3 regions of the Brevibacillus nigriterrae genome follow, and region 1 is predicted to be linked to each of the others. Evidence: riboswitches for the same ligand, from Rfam matches in the RefSeq annotation. Region 1 holds a riboswitch; each other region holds the start of a gene.
What was found. Region 1 has a riboswitch for S-adenosylmethionine ahead of ACPW7N_RS04310 (methionine ABC transporter ATP-binding protein). Riboswitches for the same ligand answer to the same signal wherever they lie in the genome.
Positions count from the first base shown of each region.

Region 2: linked by a shared signal. The riboswitch ahead of ACPW7N_RS04985 (2,3-diketo-5-methylthiopentyl-1-phosphate enolase) and the one ahead of ACPW7N_RS04310 (methionine ABC transporter ATP-binding protein) in region 1 are both predicted to bind S-adenosylmethionine.
Region 3: linked by a shared signal. The riboswitch ahead of ACPW7N_RS12560 (aminotransferase class I/II-fold pyridoxal phosphate-dependent enzyme) and the one ahead of ACPW7N_RS04310 (methionine ABC transporter ATP-binding protein) in region 1 are both predicted to bind S-adenosylmethionine.

Region 1 covers NZ_JBNCMT010000004.1:79,361-85,839, forward strand. The annotation lists gene ACPW7N_RS04295 (iron-containing alcohol dehydrogenase family protein) at 1-1,061, opposite strand, end outside; gene ACPW7N_RS04300 (MetQ/NlpA family ABC transporter substrate-binding protein) at 1,062-1,898, opposite strand; gene ACPW7N_RS04305 (methionine ABC transporter permease) at 2,002-2,670, opposite strand; gene ACPW7N_RS04310 (methionine ABC transporter ATP-binding protein) at 2,660-3,673, opposite strand; SAM riboswitch class I at 3,749-3,855, opposite strand; gene ACPW7N_RS04315 (NAD(P)H-dependent oxidoreductase) at 4,377-4,733, opposite strand; gene ACPW7N_RS04320 (NAD(P)H-dependent oxidoreductase) at 4,730-4,861, opposite strand; gene ACPW7N_RS04325 (zinc-dependent alcohol dehydrogenase family protein) at 5,137-6,123, shown strand.
Region 2 covers NZ_JBNCMT010000004.1:205,264-211,742, forward strand. The annotation lists gene ACPW7N_RS04965 (GNAT family N-acetyltransferase) at 1-414, opposite strand, end outside; gene mtnA (S-methyl-5-thioribose-1-phosphate isomerase) at 498-1,541, opposite strand; gene mtnK (S-methyl-5-thioribose kinase) at 1,538-2,764, opposite strand; gene ACPW7N_RS04980 (YbgA family protein) at 2,794-3,408, opposite strand; SAM riboswitch class I at 3,474-3,605, opposite strand; SAM riboswitch class I at 3,776-3,897, shown strand; gene ACPW7N_RS04985 (2,3-diketo-5-methylthiopentyl-1-phosphate enolase) at 3,973-5,184, shown strand; gene ACPW7N_RS04990 (2-hydroxy-3-keto-5-methylthiopentenyl-1-phosphate phosphatase) at 5,184-5,855, shown strand; gene ACPW7N_RS04995 (methylthioribulose 1-phosphate dehydratase) at 5,857-6,479, shown strand, end outside.
Region 3 covers NZ_JBNCMT010000015.1:7,455-13,933, forward strand. The annotation lists gene ACPW7N_RS12555 (methyl-accepting chemotaxis protein) at 165-1,943, shown strand; SAM riboswitch class I at 2,022-2,134, shown strand; gene ACPW7N_RS12560 (aminotransferase class I/II-fold pyridoxal phosphate-dependent enzyme) at 2,261-3,403, shown strand; gene ACPW7N_RS12565 (aminotransferase class I/II-fold pyridoxal phosphate-dependent enzyme) at 3,420-4,592, shown strand; gene ACPW7N_RS12570 (methyl-accepting chemotaxis protein) at 4,738-5,538, shown strand; gene ACPW7N_RS12575 (pirin family protein) at 5,612-6,319, opposite strand.

The DNA.
Region 1 (6,479 bases):
AGCTCTTGTATTGCTAAAAATACTTGCTCTGCTGTTATCTCGCCCATGAGATGAATGGATTCGTATGGCAGAACGGTTCTCTCACAGACAGCGCGAAGAGTTGTGCTGTCCTCCAAGTGTAAGCCAACTGATTCCAAGCGAGTTGGTAGACCTAAATCCAGATAGTATGGAAGCAACTCGTCAATCGCATCCCATTTCTGCTCAATCGCCAGTTGAACCAGAATCCCGTAAGCCACCTTCTCCCCATGCAGGAATTCGTGTGTGGCAGATGCAACTGTCAATCCGTTATGAATGGCATGTGCACCGGAGATTCGGCCATACTTGTCGCCGTAGCCTCCAACCATGCCTCCAGCCACGAAGATCGTTTCGAACACACTTACCAGCGAGTGCGTGACTTGCTTGCGTTTGTAATCTTCTACTGCTTCTCTCCCCTGTTGCAGCAAGATTTGTTGACACAGCTTTGCCGCATGATAGGAAATATCGAGTACAACAGGTCGATTCTTTACTTTTTCGATCAGGACATCCGCTTCATACCACTTTGCCAACGTATCAGCAATCCCTGCGATCAGATAACGCACCGGTGCTTCCAGCAAAATACGTGGTTCCACCAATACAAGATCTGCTCCTTTGGCAAACATCGTATAGTGCGTAAAATGACCTTCTTCATTATAAAAGACGCTTAATGGAGTCCACGCTGCACAAGTAGATGCTAGTGTTGGAATGAGTACAATATCGACCCTAGCCCCATTTCCTGCTGCTTTGGCAATGTCCAGCACCTTACCGCCGCCAACACCAATCACTGCATCGTATTCTCCAGCATCTATCAAAGAAACGATTCGCTGAACCTCTGCCTCTGTACATTCTCCCTTATATCGTTCAAATGTGAATATCTCTGTTGTGTTTTTCAAGAAATACAGACTCGCAGCGTTCCAGGAACGTTCTCCGTGAACCACTAATGGTCTCGTGATCCCGTGCTTCTGGAGAAGGGACTCCAGCTCATCCAGAATCCCTTCTTCGCACACGTAGGTATTGGGTGCTCCCCTTACTTCTAAACGCTCCATTTACTTCTTCATCCAGGCTGGTTTACCGAAGCCCTGGAACTCAGCATCAATTGTTTTTTCGAAATCAGCAGATTCTACCGCTTCCTTGATATCTTTTGCAAATTGCGCTTCTACGTCTTTGGTATTCACCACGACACGGTTGCGGTAGTCGTCAGCCATATTTTCCAGCTTCAATGCATCCAGCAGGTTCATTTTTGCAGCAAGTGCGAAGTTACCTGGGACAGCAGACAAATCAACACTGTCTACGGTGCGTGGAAGCTGTGCTGCTTCAATTGGTTTGAATTGCAGGTTTTTCACGTTTTCCTGTACATCTTTCTCAGATACAGTAAGCGGATTAGCAGAAGCATCAAGCTTGATCAAACCAGCGTCTTGCAAAATCAGGAACGCACGTGCTGCATTCGTCGGGTCATTCGGAATTGCAATTGCACTGCCATCTGCCACTTCTTCAAGAGACTTGAACTTTTTGGAGTAGATGCCCATTGGAGCAGTTGGCACAGAGATCAATTCAGAGAGCTCCAGTTTATGTTCAGCCGCAAATTTCTCCAGATAGATTTTGTGTTGGAACAGGTTGGCGTTCAGATCACCTTTAGACAATGCAAGATTCGGTTGCACATAGTCGTTGAATTCTACTACATTCACGGTGTAGCCTTTCTTTTCCAAAAGCGGCTTGATCGCTTTCGTTACCATGTCGCTGTATGGGCCTGCGGTTGCTCCGATTTTTAATTCTTTCGAAGCGGTACCTCCACTAGCGGCAGGTTTTTCGCCACCACAAGCAGCAAGCAAACCAACGGATAGGATCAAAGTGAGAGATAAGAGCAATGATTGAAACTTTTTCATTTTGTGTGCCTCCTAGAATGTTGTAATTATCGTTTTCTGTGAAAAACGTCTCGACGTTTTTCATGAAGGTTGATGTGACCGCTCGCGGTCAGCAAATAAACGGTCATGACCGTTTATTTGCAACTCTGGCGATGAAGTCACCGCCATACTGAATCAACTGAACCAGACAAATCAAAATCACGACCGTCGTAATCATCACGGTGTTGTCATAGCGGTAGTAACCGAAGCGAATCGCCAAATCACCGATACCGCCTCCCCCGACAATGCCTGCCATCGCAGAATAGGCAATCAAGCTGATCGTGGTAATCGTAATCCCTTGAATGATGCCGTGACGGGCTTCCGGGATGAGTACATCCTTGATGATCATCCAGGGGGATGCCCCTACGGAAACCGCTGCTTCGATGACGCCCTTATCGATCTCTCTCAGTGACGTCTCAACCAATCGGGCGAAAAACGGAATCGCTGCCACAGAGAGCGAGACAGATGCCGCCGTGGGCCCAATCGTTGTTCCCGTAATGAGATTGGTCAGCGGAAGCAGTGCTACAAGCAGGATGATGAACGGAATGGAACGAACCATGTTCACTACAAACCCGATCACATTTTTCAAAGGAGTGTTCTCCAGGAACAACCCTCGGTCGGTGACGAAAAGAATGACACCAAGCGGAAGACCCGCAATGACAGACACTACAAGCGAGATGCCGACCATGTAAATCGTCTCAAAAAAAGCCTTGTTCAGCTCTGGAATGAGTTCGATCAGTGTCTCAAACAGCATCGTACAACACCTCCAGATGGTTCGTCCGCTGAATCAGATATTGTACAGCGCCCTCTACTTCCGCTTGCTCCCCGACCAGTTCCATGATGAAAATACCGAGTGGCGTATTCTGTATGTACTCAATTTTTCCATGCAGAATATTTCCTTTCACCTGATGCTTCTGGAATACATCAGACACAACTGATTCTTCAGCGATGGAGCCTTTGAAATGAATTTTGATGATTCTGCCTTTTCGTTGTTTGATCAGGTGATCCGGCAAGTCAAACTGCAAGATGCTGTTGATAAAGGTCTTCGTCAATGGCTTGATCGGATTGGCAAAAATCTCATATACCGGGCCCTGTTCAATGATCTGACCATCCTGCATAATCGCCATGCGGTCACAAATCTCTTTGACCACTTCCATCTCATGTGTAATGAGTACAATGGTTAGGCCGATTTCCTGATTGATCTTTTTTAAGAGAGCAAGGATGGATTGGGTTGTGCTCGGATCGAGTGCTGACGTCGCCTCATCACAGAGCAGAACAGATGGGTTGTTGGCAAGTGCCCTGGCGATTCCGACTCGCTGTTTCTGTCCACCGCTCAGTTGTGACGGATAGACATCACACTTGTCCGAAAGACCGACCATCTCTAACAGTTCCTTTACCCTCTCTTCGATTTCTTCTTTTGATTTATGTGCTGCCTTCAGGGCAAACGCCACATTTTCGAATACCGTTTTGGAGCTGACTAGATAGAAGTGCTGAAAAATCATTCCGATCTTTTGTCTCGCATTTCGGAGATCTTTTTCTGTTAATGATGTCAGTTCGATTCCATCGATCAGGATTTGTCCGGACGTAGGTTTTTCCAGAAGATTCAGGCATCGAAGCAACGAGCTTTTCCCTGCTCCACTATATCCGACGATTCCGAAGATTTCGCCTTTGTTGATTTGTAACGAAACCCGATCTACTCCTGTAACCGTTCCTTTTTTGGTGTTGTATTCTTTCACCAGCTCTTTTACTTCAATCATCTACTGCCTCCTTATGCCCGTCACCCAAAAACAAAAGCCCCTTTCATTCGAAAGAGGCATCGTTAATAAGTGAACGACTTATCTCTCAGAATGAATTTCATTCTGCAGGAAGTGGCACCGTTCCATTGCTGGAGGTTGCCGGACGTCATAGGGCCTGATCCCTCAGTCTCTCTCGATAAGAGTTTATTTAATTTTTGGATAAACAAATCATAATCCCGACTAAACTGATTGTCAATATCAATTTTATACGGTGAAGTGTTGAAAACGTTATCATTTTTGTAATAGGTAGTTTTGGTTAATATCTAGTAGTTTTAGACTAGATAATAAAGTAGTAGACTGGCGACGGCGTTAAGCTAACGGGTAGGATAGTGTAATAACTCGTGACATTATGACACTTCGTCTTTGGTAAAAATATAAAATATCCCAGAATTCGTTCTCTGGGATACAAAATTTTAGTGAAGATAGCTATTACCTGTACTCTGGTTTCAATTGGTGATGCTCATCAAAATGAGAACTTGGATGATAGGGGATAGAACGTATTTCAGAAAGATGTTTAAGACGCTTTTTGTAACCTTCCAAGTATTGAATTCTGGCTTCCTCATCTCGTGCGGGAGTCCAGGCAATAAACGGTTCAACAGGTTCAAGACCAGAAAAATAGAGGATCCCATGATTAATATGATAAAGGATCTTCTCGTGTATATCGCTATCCATTCCATATGGCGTATAGGCATTCTGTGGAGAAACCGGTGAGAGTGGACAACATCGCTTTCTTGCCTTTGAGTCCACCCGTATCATATCTTCCAACTTCATTGCCATAAACAAAACCTGAAGCAAAGACTCGATCAAACCAGCCTTTCAGTATAGCTAGGACAGAGTACCACCATAATGGGAACTGGAAGATTACAAAATCAGCCCAAAGAAGTTTTTCTTGTTCTTCTCGGATATCCTCGGCAAAGCTGTTCGTTTTTGAAGCATGCTTTTGTTCAAGCTGGTATTTTAAAAATTCCGAGTTCTCCATAATGAGAAAATCATTGCGGTCAGCAACAGCTTTGCATTTCATTTCATTGCATACAAATCAGACACTTTGACTTGATGACCATTTGCTGTCAAAACAGTAATGGCAAGATCCTTTAATGCTCCATTAAAAGACTTTGGTTCAGGATGGGCGTAGACAATAAGTGCATTCATGATCTCTAACTCCTTCAAATAGCTATTTGGGTGTTTCAGATTGAACAAAGGAGTTTCGGTATCCAAGTTTCTGTACTACTATTTTTAAATCTATCTGGGGTATTAATACACTCAACAAAACAAGGCCAGGGCCGCATAGGTTATTTTTGTTTTTTATACTGTCTACTTGACGGGGTGCGGTTCATAATATTGGTGGCCTTGCCACCTTAAAGGGCAGGTTAATTCAAGATGGTATAATTAAATAAATCTGTTTTATATTAAGGAGACTTATTATTTTGGATGCAAAATGTATTAGATTCTACGAATTCGGTAGTCCTAAAGAGGTATTAAAAATTGAATATAAAAGTATAGAACCACCAAAAGATAATGAAGTCCTTGTTCGAATGTTAGCACGTCCTATAAACCCTTCTGACTTAATTCCAATTAGAGGCGCTTATTCTCATCGTATTTCTTTACCTAATATCCCCGGTTATGAAGGAGTGGGTATTGTAGAATATGTAGGTCCTTTAGCTTCTCGAGATCTTATTGGTAAACGGGTGTTACCTTTGCGTGGGGAAGGCACATGGCAGGAATTTGTTAAGACATCAGCAGATTTTACAGTATTAATACCTGATTCAATTGATGATTTTACAGCTTCGCAAATGTATATAAATCCAATTACGGCTTGGGTGACTTGTACAGAAGTTTTAAAATTAAATCCAAATGATGTTTTATTGGTTAATGCGTGTGGTTCTTCGATTGGGCATATTTTTGCTCAATTATCAAAGGTTTTAGGATTTCGATTGATTGCAGTTACCAGAAATAATAAATATACAAAGGATTTACTTTGTCTTGGAGCATCTTATGTAATCGACACATCTAAAAATCCACTATATGAAACAGTGATGGAACTAACGAATGGAATTGGTGTCGATGCTGCAATTGATTCTGTTGGAGGTTCGTCTGGAAACGATTTGGCTTTTTGTATACACCCTAATGGCAATTTTTTAACTATTGGTCTTTTATCAGGAATACAAGTTAACTGGACAGAAATTATAAATAAGGCAAAAGTAAATGCTAATATGTTTCATTTACGGAATTGGAATGCACAAGTATCAACGGATAAATGGCAAGAAACGTTTAGTAAATTGATAACGTTGATTAACGATAAAAGATTGAGATTGATGAAGGTGGATTCTATCTACGACTTGTTGGATGTAAATGAGGCTATTGATGTTGTTGAATCTTTTAAAAACAAAGGAAAAGTTTTTTTAAAAAGCTAAACAAATTTCCTTATTTTTGTTTAACAAACGGATATCAAGAGCTTAATGAACGGTGGCTTGTTACGTTAATGGGAGTTTAGTTGAAGATTAATTACGGTCAACCCTATCACAAGTAACGGCGAAAAAATTAGGGATTCGAGTTGAGGTTGTAGGCGGCTTTGCCCAATTGCGAGATCTACTCATCGAAGCTGTTTTTATTTAATGTTACCGTGGAGACCGACTATTACCAACGATTAGGTACATTTTCGGGGTACATAAGTGTTGAAATAGAATGGCATCAAAAAGCTAATAAATGTCTAAAAATAATATTGTTTTAGACTAGAGGTATTGATCTAACAGGATTTTCAAATGAGAAT
Region 2 (6,479 bases), 130 kb from region 1:
ATTATCCGTGGCAGCGGCTATCTGTACCCGGTTCAGGTTCCATTTCCCAAACACCAAACGGTTGATGTACTGATAGACCGCATGGGTCATCAAGCCCCTTCCCTGATACTGAGACCCTAGCCAGTAACCAATGGTCGTATTGCGATTGGCCCAGTTGATTCCATGGACACCCAGTGTGCCTGCAAAAGAACCCTCATACCAAATCCCGTAATGAATCCCTTGGTTCATTTCCCTGAGCCGGATGGTTCCATCGATAAAACCTCTGGTACTTGCTGGCTCTCTTGTCGAATCAACCCAGGGAAGCCACTCCCGCAAGTGCATCCGATTCTGATCAATCAATGTAAACATCTGTTTTGCATTTTCTTCGACAAGTACTTTCAGCTCTGCCCCATCGAACAGCGGAATGTGATTCATCACGCACACCTGCCAATTCCCAAAATAAAAACCCGTTCCTTCATACTAAAACAGTACGAAAAGAAACGGGGAAAAATTTCTGATTATTTGCTTTCGAGTCGGCAAATTTGCTCCGGCTTGTAAATACCTGTTTCCGTTACGATCGCCGTGATGTATCGGGCAGGAGTAATATCGAAGGCGGGATTGTATACCTTGATGCCATCTGGTGCAACCTGTTTGCCAAGTCCGTGCGTCACTTCCTCGATTGGACGTTCTTCAATCGGGATCTCGTCACCCGTTGCAGTTGCCAGATCAACCGATGAAAGCGGAGCTGCCACATAGAAAGGAATACCATGCGCCTTTGCCAGAACAGCTACACCGTACGTGCCAATTTTGTTTGCTACATCTCCATTTGCTGCGACACGATCTGTACCCACGATTACCGCCTGTACTTTTCCTTGCGCCATCACCATCGCAGCCATATTGTCGCAGATTAGGGTGACATCAATTCCTGCTTGCTGCAATTCGAAGGCAGTAAGTCGAGAGCCTTGCAAAACAGGACGAGTCTCATCGGCGTACACTTTGATGTCCCAGCCTCGTTCTTTGGCGAGGTAGAACGGAGCAGTTGCCGTTCCATAGGCTGCAGTTGCTAGCGCTCCCGGATTGCAGTGAGTCAGGACTCCGATACCATCGTGCAGCAAGGAGAGAAGATTTTCGCCAATCTGACGACAAACCTGTTCGTCCTCCGTCTGGATTGTTTGTGCTTCCTCCAAAACAGACTTTTTGATCTCGTCAATCGTCCTTTCCGCTTCATTCTCCACCCGGCTTTTCACCCGATCCAAGGCCCAGAACAAATTGACAGCAGTTGGTCGGGAGGTTGCCAGATAATCCGCCTGCTCCACGACATCTTGCCAGAAATCTTCATATGTCGTTGCCTGACTGTTGCGAACCCCAAGATATAATCCGTAGGCTGCTGCCATCCCGATAGCCGGTGCTCCTCGAACTTGCAGGTGTCTGATTGATTCCCATACCTGCTCAGATGTAGTGAGAGGCAGGTATACCGTCTCAACAGGAAGCAATGTCTGGTCAAGTAACTCCAGATGATCATTCTCCCATCTCACGGGTGTTATTCTTGTTGCCGTTGTCATACCGCTTCCTCCTGCTGAGCTTGAATCGACACATTCCATACCAGGTTGCTAATATCTGTGCTCGCTTTGATGTTTTTACGCTCCAGGATCAGTGCCTTGCCAATTTCCAGTGCAAGGCGCTCTGCTTCTGCACGTATTTCCACATTTTCAATCGAGTTCAAATCAGCTACGCCCGCCAACCCGATGACTCTGCGCAGCACCTCACATCCTGCATAACCAGCCGTATCCTGAAGCAAATCTGCCACGTAATCCTGCCAGAAGTTCTCTACATGCGCACTCCGTTCTTTGCTCTGTCTGTGCCACAATTGGACAAAGTTATATACAAACTCCTGCCATACGTTCTCTACTGTTTCAAGCAGGTACTGACGATACGCTGCTCGGTTGGCATCTGAGCCCGGCAAACCGTGCTGTGCAGCATAGTTGAGCAGCAGATTGGCAATGACCTGACCGATATCAAAGCCAATCGGACCATAATAAGCAAATTCAGGATCAATCACCTTTGTGCTGGTCGGGGTGACGAAAATGCTACCCGTGTGCAGGTCGCCATGAAGCAGTGCCTCTGCTCTCGTGAGGAAGCCAAACTTCAGCTTCGCAATTTCCCGTTTCAGCGGTACGTTTGCCCAAATCGCCTCAACGTCTTTGCGAATCAAAGGGTTAAAGATATTGGTTTCGGCATTTTCATAGGGATCAGTAAACACCAAATCTTCGGTAATTTTGCAAAGCTCTGGATTCACGAATGTTGCGACTAATGATTTTTTTTCATACGGATGCACACCCAAATCCGATGTGAAAAAGAGAGTTTCAGCCAGGAATCGACCGATATGCTTGGCAAACAGCGGATATTGTTCCCCTTGGATCAATCCTTTGCGCATGATCGTGTGGTCACTCAAGTCTTCCATCACGGTAAGGGCAAGCTCTTGATCAAAATGATAAACCTGTGGAACCAGATCAGGAACCAGCTTGTTTTGAATAGCAAGTGCCGAGCTTTCGATCCGTGCACGATCAAGTGTCAAAGGCCACGACTCACCAACTACTCGTGCGTACGGCAATGCTTGCTTGACAATGACACTTTTGCCAGTTGCTTCTTCACGAATATGAAAAACCAGATTCAGGTTCCCATCGCCTATCTCATAGCTTGATAATTGCGAATCTTGCGTAAATAAACTAGGTAAACCACGAACATAATCAACGGCTTCCTGTTCAGTTAACGGACGGTATGTCATCGCTTTTCCTCCTCATTCCTGCCTTGTAATCAGCCTAAAAGAGCCATTTGCTTTTCATACATGTCAAGCGGATTGGTCAACTCGTTCAACTGTGCCATCAAGCGGTAATCCACTAATTTGTGCACTTTGCAATCGGCTATATCATCTGCTATTTCTTCTCGGGTCAATACTTCCCAGTTTCCTTCTCTGCGCTTGACGAACAAATCTTTTCCACGATACGAAATCCAGACGTGACTGGTTGGACAGGCAGGCGAAAAGAGCCGTGACCGTTTGAGTGTATCGTCTCCCCTTTCCATCGCTAGAAGAAACAACACCCGCCACGCATTCTCCACGTCGGTAGACAGCAGAAGCTGCCACGAGCCGTTTTCCACAGGACTTACCTTGCCACGCAGGTGACCGAAAGCATGATTCAATGCATTTCGTGCATTCCCTTCGTCGATAAGATCAACCTCGCATTCCTGTAATTTGTCACATAACCAGTCCGCAAATTGAGTCCAATCCCGATTTCCCGTTTCTTTCGCACGTTGATTCTGTTCCTTGAATGCTTGCACAATATCCTGATAGGTAGAATACGAGTGAAGCATGATTAAATATTTGTACTCCGACCAAACTTGCTCACACCAATTTTTTGATAATGTCACCATGAAAAAAGACCTCTTTTCCAAAGAAAAGAGGTCCTGTGCATACGTTGTCATAACGTCGTCGTTCCCCCTTATCTTCCAGAATTATTTCTTCTGCAGGAATTAGCACCGTGCACTTTTCTTGCTCGATAACAGATGCAAGAAATGTGTCGGTTGCTGGGTATCATCGGGCCAGTCCCTCCACCGTCTCTGGATAAGGAAATCCATATTTAGACTATTCAATTTGCAATTACGATGAATCATACACACGGTACAAGCCAGTTGTCAACAACTTTTTGCAAATTAAAAATGAAGTTGACGTTTGTGAAAAATCGTCTTATGATTTGAGTACTGTGTTTGTAGTTGCTCAATTCCATATATTCAGACATTACTCTTATTGTGAGAAGGCGGAGGGACTGGCCCGATGATGCCCGGCAACCGGCGTACGAAACAGGTACGAAACGGTGCTAAATCCTGCAAAAACCTGATTTTGAGGTTTTTGAGAGATGAGAGGAGAAGCGAACAATCGTAAGCCCGCCTCCTTCTCGATGAAGGAGGCTTTTTATTTTCTACAAAGGAGGCTTATCCGTGGGCAGTGATTCTATTCTTGTAACCTACGTAACGCAAGCAAAAGATTTAGATAAAAAAGCTGCTGCGATTGCTGTCGGCATGACTGTTGGTTCATGGACCGATCTTCCCCTCGCCAAGCAGGAAGCACTTCGTCCCTATCTTGGAGAAGTTCATGCTGTTCAACCGCTGGAAGAGTTGGACAATGGCGAGATCCGGGGGACAGTTACCATCAGCTATCCAACAATCAACTTTACACGTGATATCCCTTCCCTTTTGACGGGTGTATTCGGCAAGCTGTCTATGGATGGCAAAATCAAATTAGTCGATATACAATTGCCCGATTCATTTGTTGCTGGCTTTCCAGGACCGAAATACGGCATCGACGGCGTGAGGGAGATACTTGGTGTACATGACCGACCACTGTGTATGAGCATATTTAAATCGTGTCTGGGTCTGCCCTTCGATGAACTGAAGACACAATTCCGTGCCCAGGCACTGGGAGGACTCGATTTGGTCAAGGACGACGAGATCTTCTTTGCTGACGATCAGGCGCCGTTTCTTGAGCGAATCCGTGCTTTCCGTCAAATAGCCGAGGAAGTACAGCAAGAAACAGGCAAACCCGTGCTTTATGCAGCAAATCTCACGGGCCCTTCCCATGAATTGCTAGATAATGCGAAGCGTGCGATCGATAACGGAGCCCAATGCTTGCTGTTTAACGTACTCAGCTTTGGATTCGACACCCTGCATCGGCTCGCAGCCGATCCCGATATCACCGTCCCGCTGATGGCCCATCCAGCACTGGCTGGTGCGCTGTACCCTTCACCTGACTACGGCATCCGGACGTCCCTATTATTGGGTAAACTGATGCGGCTTGCAGGTGCGGATCTAGTTCTGTTCCCTTCTCCTTATGGAAATGTCGCATTGGATAAACAAGAAGCACTTCAGCTTGCAGCTAATTTAACCGTAAATGACAGTCAGTTGAAACGCTCTTTCCCTGTTCCGTCAGCAGGGATTCATCCGGGGTTAGTACCTCAACTTTACGCAGATTTCGGACTGGATCAGGTGGTGAACGCAGGTGGCGGCATCCACGGCCATCCTGGTGGAGCAACAATCGGAGCTAGAGCATTCATAACAGCAATTGAAGCAGTCGTTAGTGGAATTCCATTAGCCGAAGCGGCAACGAACAGTGAGGCTTTGGCGATTGCTTTAGATAAGTGGGGGCAAAAGTAATGCAAAAACAAGTCGTTCTCTTTTGTGACTTCGATGGCACAATCACGGAAAAAGACAATATCATTGCCATCATGCGAGAATTTGCTCTACCTGGCTGGGAAGAGTTGACCGATCAAATTCTGGGCCAGCAGATCTCGATTCGGGAAGGTGTGGGCAAACTGTTTGCCACTATTCCCTCTCATCGTAAACAAGATATTGTTGATTTCCTATTACGAGAAGCAAGGATTCGAGCAGGGTTTGCTGAATTTATCCAATACTGCAAAAAACAGGATATCACTCTCTTGATTACAAGCGGCGGCATTGATTTCTTCGTCTATCCCATGCTCGCTCCTTATGGCTTGGATGAGCATATCTATTGCAACGGCAGCGATTTCTCTCAAGACACGATCACGATTACCTGGCCTCATGCATGCGATGAACACTGCACAACGGATTGCGGTATGTGCAAGACAGCAATTATCAGACAATACGATCCATCCACCCATTACCGAATCGTGATTGGTGACAGCATTACGGATTTGGCAGGAGCCAAGATCGCCGACTTTGTCATAGCCCGATCTCTGCTGGAAACCAAATGTAACGAACTGCAGTTGCCCTATCGCCCATTCTCAACCTTCTTTGATGTGATTGACGCCTTGGAGCAGATAACGAACGGACAGGAGGTGCGCTAGCATGAGCGATTTGGAGCAACTGCGAGCCGACGCTTATCTGAGGCTGGATGAGGCCAAAATGACCTTTGCCAGACGTGATTGGTTCCCCGGCACAAGCGGCAATCTGTCGATTAAATTGACAAGTGACCCGCTACTCTTTGCAGTAACTGCCAGCGGCAAAGACAAAACAAAATGCACACCTGAAGATTACTTGCTGGTAAATGAATCGGCCCAACCAGTAGAAGAGACCACCTTGCGACCATCGGCGGAAACCTTGATTCATGCAGCCGTTTATCGGCACATCCCAACCGCTGGAGCATGCTTTCACGTCCATACGATCAGCAATAACGTGATCTCGGAGCTTTACTTTGGGCAGCGGGCATTCACAATCAAGGGGCAAGAATTGATCAAAGGGCTCGGTATCTGGGAAGAGAATGCGGAAATCACGATTCCTATCGTGGAAAATTACGCGGATATCCCTACCCTTGCTGCTGCGATTGAAAAAGTAATTACTCCTTCTGTACCAGGTGTTTTGATCCGCAATCACGGAATTTACGTATGGGGTGACAATGACTTCACGGCGAAACGTCATCTGGAGTCCTTTGAGTTCCTGTTTGAGTACCATCTGAGACTTACTCAATTACG
Region 3 (6,479 bases), on a different contig from region 1:
GGTAAAATTGAAAAAGGAAATGAGAATCACAAAGACACTTTTATTTTAAGTGTCTTTGTTTTTTGGCCTTGAAAGTTTCTAACTGTATTTATAGGGGTATAAAAAACGTAGAAAAACACTTTAGAGAAAGATACTGGAGAAAAAGTATTGGAGGAGGAGACACAGTGTTTTCAACATTTCGTGTCAGATTAATGGTGTTACTGGTGAGCTGCATGCTCATTCCAGCATTGGCGATTAGTTTGATCAGTTATCATCAGGCGAAAGCGTCATTAGTAGAAGCAGGTAAGCAAGAATTAAAGAAAACCGTCGATCATGCTTTTGAAATTCTGACCATGCTCGATAAAGATGTACAAGCTGGCAAGCTGACGGAAGAAGAAGCACTGACGAAAGCGAGAGAGATGCTGGCAGGCCCGCTAAAGCCTGACGGCAAGGAAAGGGATTTCCACCAGTCCAGTTTTCGTTATCGGGAGAATGGATATTTGTTTGTCAACAGTATGGATAGTGCGACACCGCTCAAGGTATATGTCCACCCGCGGTTTGATGTAAAAGGAGAACAACCAACCGTCAAGACGCCAGACGGAAAAGATGTCCTGCAAATGATCGCCGAAACGGCTAAAAAGCCATCCGAAAGCGAACGTTTTATCGAGTATCCGTTCTTTTTGCCGGGCCAAAAAAGTGATGATCCGAATGCCAAAATCGGGACAAAAGTGGCTTATGTTCGGCCTTTTGAACCGTGGAACGCTTATGTTGGTGTAGGTTCCTATGAGTTTGAGTTTTATCAATCGATTGAAAATCTCCAATATCTGATTTTCGGGATCGCTGCACTTACGACACTAGTAGGAGCGTTAATTGCCTACTGGTTTGCCCGATCCTACACCAGAATTCTGAAAAATGTCGGTACCGTTATCGAAGAGGTAGGAAAAGGAAATCTGACTACTCATGCAGTGGTGAAAGGGAAGGACGAATTTGCTCACCTTGCCAGTCATTTGAATGCATCCAGCGATAACATGAGATCCATGATTCACGATGTGATTTCAGTGACGGATAACGTATCACATTATGCGGCATATCTGAATGAGGGAGCAGCTCAAACAGGTGTCGCTTCTGAGCAAATTGCCGTAACCATTACAGAGATGGCAGAATCTACTTCCTCGATGAGAGATGACATGAAAACCACGACAGAGGTCATTCGCCGCCTGCAAGCAGAAATTCATGATGTAACTGATTTGTTGAAGGTTGCAACTGATTCGACCAAACGTGCTACGGAGAATGCCTCTGTTGGTCTACAGACAAGCACACAGGTGCAAGGCGAGATGAATCGAGTGAATCAGGTGGTTCTGCATTCTGCTGAGGTTGTCGATGGCTTGAAAGGGCGAATGGACAAAATTAGCGAAATTACCCAGTTGATTACGTCGATTGCCAGTCAAACGAACCTGCTTGCGTTGAATGCTGCCATTGAAGCAGCACGAGCGGGTGAGCATGGACGTGGATTTGCCATTGTTGCTGATGAAGTGCGCAAACTGGCGGAAGCAACCAGTCGAGCAGGGGAGGAAATTATTCAGGTTCTCGGTGAAATTCAAGCCAAGGCCGTGGAAGCTGTCGATGCAATGCAAAACGGAGTCAACAGTGTAAGTGATATCGGAAAACTGGTACAGGTTAGCAGCCAATCATTCTCGGAAATTACCACGCTGGTTAGTTCGATTTCTGATCAAATTACGGAAGTCTATCAGGCATCTACGAATATCCGTCAACAAGGCGAAACCGCTTTGGAGCGGATCAATAACGTGAACACAATCAGCGTAGAGATTGCAGGTGGAATGGAAACGATTGCTTCTTCGGCCGAAGAGCAAACAGCAACACTGGAGGAAACCGTCGCTTCCGTCGCAGAAGTTTCCCGAAACATTAAAGCACTGCATGAAAAAGTACAGTTTTTCAAGGTGTAGGGATTTTTTTCAAAAACAACGTTGACTTTTTGGTGACATTTCGCTACGATGAATTCAACCAAAAAATGAATAGCATTCTTCTTATCAAGAGTGGCGGAGGGACTGGCCCGATGACGCCCGGCAACCAATCAACCTATTCGTAGGGGATACGGTGCCAATTCCTGCAGAGCATAAGCTCTGAGAGATGAGAGGGATTTGCTTGCGGAAACGTGATCAAAGCCTTCTTTCGACAGGAAAGAGGGCTTTTATTTTTGCCCTCACCATTTTGCACAAGATCGGAAAAAAGAGACAGAGTGGATACTTGGAGGGAAATGAACATGCGTATCGAGACAAAATTGGTGCAAGTAGGAGTGGGAAAGGATGAGACGACAGGAGCCATCAGCTTTCCGATTTACGCCTCCACAGCCTATCGACACCCGGCATTAGGAGAGAGCACGGGCTTTGATTACGCCAGAACAGCAAACCCGACCCGTACCGTATTGGAAGCGGCAATTGCTGATCTGGAAGACGGAACAGCAGGATTTGCCTGTGCGTCAGGGATGGCAGCGATTCAAACGATCATGGGACTGTTTTCTCACGGTGATCACATCATTGTTTCGCTCGATCTATACGGTGGGACGTATCGGTTATTTGAGCAGATTTATTCACGCTATGGACTTTCTTTCAGCTATGTGGACCTGCGCTATGCAGACGAGGTAGCATCTCATATCACAACCAACACCAAGGCGATTCTGATCGAGACACCGACCAATCCGCTCATGCAAATCACAGATATTCGGAAGATTGCGGAAATTGCCAAGGCTCACCAGTTGCTCACGATTGTAGACAACACATTTATGACACCGTTTTACCAACGTCCACTACAATTGGGAGCGGACATCGTCTTCCACAGTGCGACCAAATATCTGGCAGGTCATAACGACGTACTCGCTGGTCTGATCGTGACCAAAGGTGATGAGCTGTCGGAAAAGTTACGGTTTTTACACAACTCCATCGGGGCAGTGCTAGGACCTCAAGATAGCTGGTTGTTAATTCGAGGGTTAAAGACACTGGCACTTCGGATGGAACGCCATCAGGAGAACGCCTTCAAGGTTGCTCAATTTCTCCAATCGCATTCGCTGGTAACGGATGTTTTCTATCCTGGTCTAACCGAACATGAAGGGCATGAGGTTCAAAGGGAGCAGGCAAACGGATTTAGCGGAATGGTTTCATTTCGGATCCAGGATGCCGCTCATGTCGGAACATTTTTACGAAGGCTGCAAGTGATCTCTTTTGCAGAAAGCCTCGGTGGCGTGGAGTCACTTTGTACGTATCCAGCAACACAAACGCATGCGGATATTCCCGTGGAAATCAGAGAGCGTGTAGGAGTATGTAATCGTCTGCTGCGTCTCTCCATCGGGATTGAACATGCAGATGATTTGATTTCAGATCTGGCGCAAGCGCTTGATTCATGTCGATAGATGGGGGATGAGGAAAATGAAGTTTGCTACACAACTTTTGCATGGGACTTGTGGAATTGATACGGTGACTGGTGCTTCCAGTGTTCCTATTTACCAGGCTTCTACTTTTCATCAATTTGATTTGGATCAGCCGGGTACCTTTGATTATGCAAGGTCAGGCAACCCTACCAGGCAAGCGCTTGAAGAGACAATCGCTGAGTTAGAAGGCGGGAAGAGAGGATTTGCCTTTGCATCCGGGATGGCGGCGATCTCCAGTGTATTCCTGCTTTTCTCGGCTGGTGACCATCTGATTGTTTCGGAAGATGTATACGGTGGAACGTATCGAATTTTAACAAGTGTATTTTCCCGCTTGGGTGTGGAGGCAACCTTCGTTGACACAACTGACCCTGAACGAGTGCGGGCAGCGATTCAACCAAAGACCAAAGGCATTTATCTGGAAACGCCTTCGAACCCGACCTTGAAAGTAACGGATATAGAAGCGATCTGTCGTATCGCAAAAGAGCATGGGCTGACAACCATTGTAGACAACACGTTCCTTACCCCCTATTACCAACGTCCACTTATGCTCGGAGCAGATATCGTGATTCACAGTGCAACCAAATTTATCGCTGGCCATAGTGATGTTGTCGCAGGCTTGGTAGTGACCAAGGATGCTGAACTGGGTGCTCAATTGTACACCATCCAAAACGGCTTTGGGGCAATTCTAGGTGTCCAGGATTGCTGGTTGGTCATGAGAGGCTTGAAAACATTGAAAGTTCGCCTCGATGTCAGCACGGCCAGCGCAGATCGCCTCGCTACGTGGCTAGAGTCACATCCCTATGTTGAGTGTGTCTACTATACGGGGTTGGTTGATCACCCAGGTCATCAGCTTCAAGCTCGTCAGGCGTCTGGACACGGTGCGGTGCTCTCATTTGATCTGGGATGCAAGGAACGGGTGAAGCGGTTCCTTGATGCCGTGAAGTTGCCGCTTGTGGCGGTTAGTCTGGGAGCGGTGGAAAGCATTCTATCGTATCCGGCGATGATGTCTCATGCCTCCATGCCTGCACAAGAAAGAAACAAAAGAGGGATTACGGATGGGCTGATCCGTCTTTCAGTTGGTTTGGAAGATGTGCATGATCTTGCTGCCGACCTCGATCAGGCGCTTGTCGCTTCTGCTGTGCCTGTTGGATTGCAACGCCTGAGTGTCTAATAGAATACGGTTAGTCATAGTAAGCCCCATCTGTGAGAAATGGTACTGCACAGATGGGTTTTTTCTTGTTATAAATAGTTTGAAAAGTATAAAAATGGGGATAGGTACATAATGACTTTGTCAAAAAGAGGGCGGAGGTTTTCCTATGAGTGAATTGCAAAACTACATGTCGATTGCAAAATACTTGCCTGAGCTTTTTCGGAAAAAGGATCTGGCCGTGTGGGCGACTGACGAAGAGAAATTTATTATGTGGAATACACATGGAGCATTTCAGCTAAAAATTCATGTGGGAGAGGCACTGAAGCCGGATGGCACGCCTGCTGCTGTACTGCGTACCAAAAGAGCCATTTCACGGTATGTTCCACGAGAAGTATATGGTACTCCTTGTTACTCGGTAGCGATTCCAGTGACAGGTGGAGTCATCGGGCTGTCTGTCGGTTGTGAAAATGAGGAACAATTTTCACAATCGCTGGATGATGTGAATCAGGCAATCGAACACATTGGTCAATCCGGTGCAGAGATCGCCCGTGATGCAGCTTCCATCGCTGAATTCATGGCTACGATCAAACAAACATTGATTACTACTGAAGTCAGTTTGCGTGATATTGATCAAGTGGGCGAATTGATCAAACGAATTGCTGACCAGACCCGCCTGATTTCACTGAATGCCATGATCGAGTCAGCAAGAGCCGGTGAGCATGGAAGAAGCTTCAGTGTGGTTGCCAAGGAAATGCAGAAGCTGTCAGAAGACACCATGAAGTCGATTCAGGATGTGCGGACAAGCATCTGGACGATCCACCAGATGTTTGAACAGGTTCAGAGTTATATGGCAGAGGCAGACCATAAAGTACAAGATCAGAGTACCCAAACCAAGGAAATATCGAATACGATCAGAGAGCTGTCAGCTTCCTTGCAGACATTGCAGGATGTATTTAAAAATTTATAAGTTCTCAACTATGCAAAAAGAGAGTACGGATCAGCATCCGTGACTCTCTTTTTTTGACGAGAACAAGTAATTTTTAAGGCAGGTCGATTAGCATGAACTGTGCCCCCGTGGTGGTGGACAATTGCAGGTTTTGGATGTCTGTGATGCGAGCAGCATCTCGTTTCTCCAATAGCGTTTCACCGTTAAGGGTCAACTCTCCCTCCATCACAAAAACGTAGATTCGGCGGCCTTCGTCTTGCGCAAAGGAGAGGTTTTGCCCTTGCTCCAGCATGGAGAGATATAGGGTCATGTCTTGATGAATGAGCGCTGTTGTAAATCCGTCATAAGTTTTGTTAGAAACGATGGGTACTAGCTGATTCGAATGAGCCTGCAAGTCATACGATGTTTGTTCGTAGCTTGGAGTCAATTTGGACTGGTCTGGCTCAAACCACAGTTGCAGGAAATTCACCTCTTCCGTATCAGACGGATTCATTTCTGAGTGGATAATCCCTGTTCCAGCCGTCATCCGCTGGATTTCTCCGGCACGAATAATTTCTTTATTGCCCATGCTGTCTTCGTGCTGCAAGGAGCCTTTTAAAATGATTGAGACAATTTCCATTTCACGATGAGGATGAGATCCGAAGCCGGTAAGTGGGTGGACAAAATCGTCATTAAAGACACGCAGAGGGCCAAAATTCATGTTGTTGCGATCAAAATATTCAGCGAAAGAGAAGCTGAAATTGCTTTGCAGCCAGCCGTGGTTGGTCGAATAACGAGATGTTGCAGGGTATTTTGTGATCATATACATTCCTCCAATATAAAAGATCAAATTTGAGATAATTTAAAGTAACTAACTTATAGTAAGTATTATAACCTGTTAACTTACTATTGTAAAGTAACGAAACAATCGTGATGGTAGACGAGATCAGAATCACTCAGAGAGTCATATTCATAAGTATGTA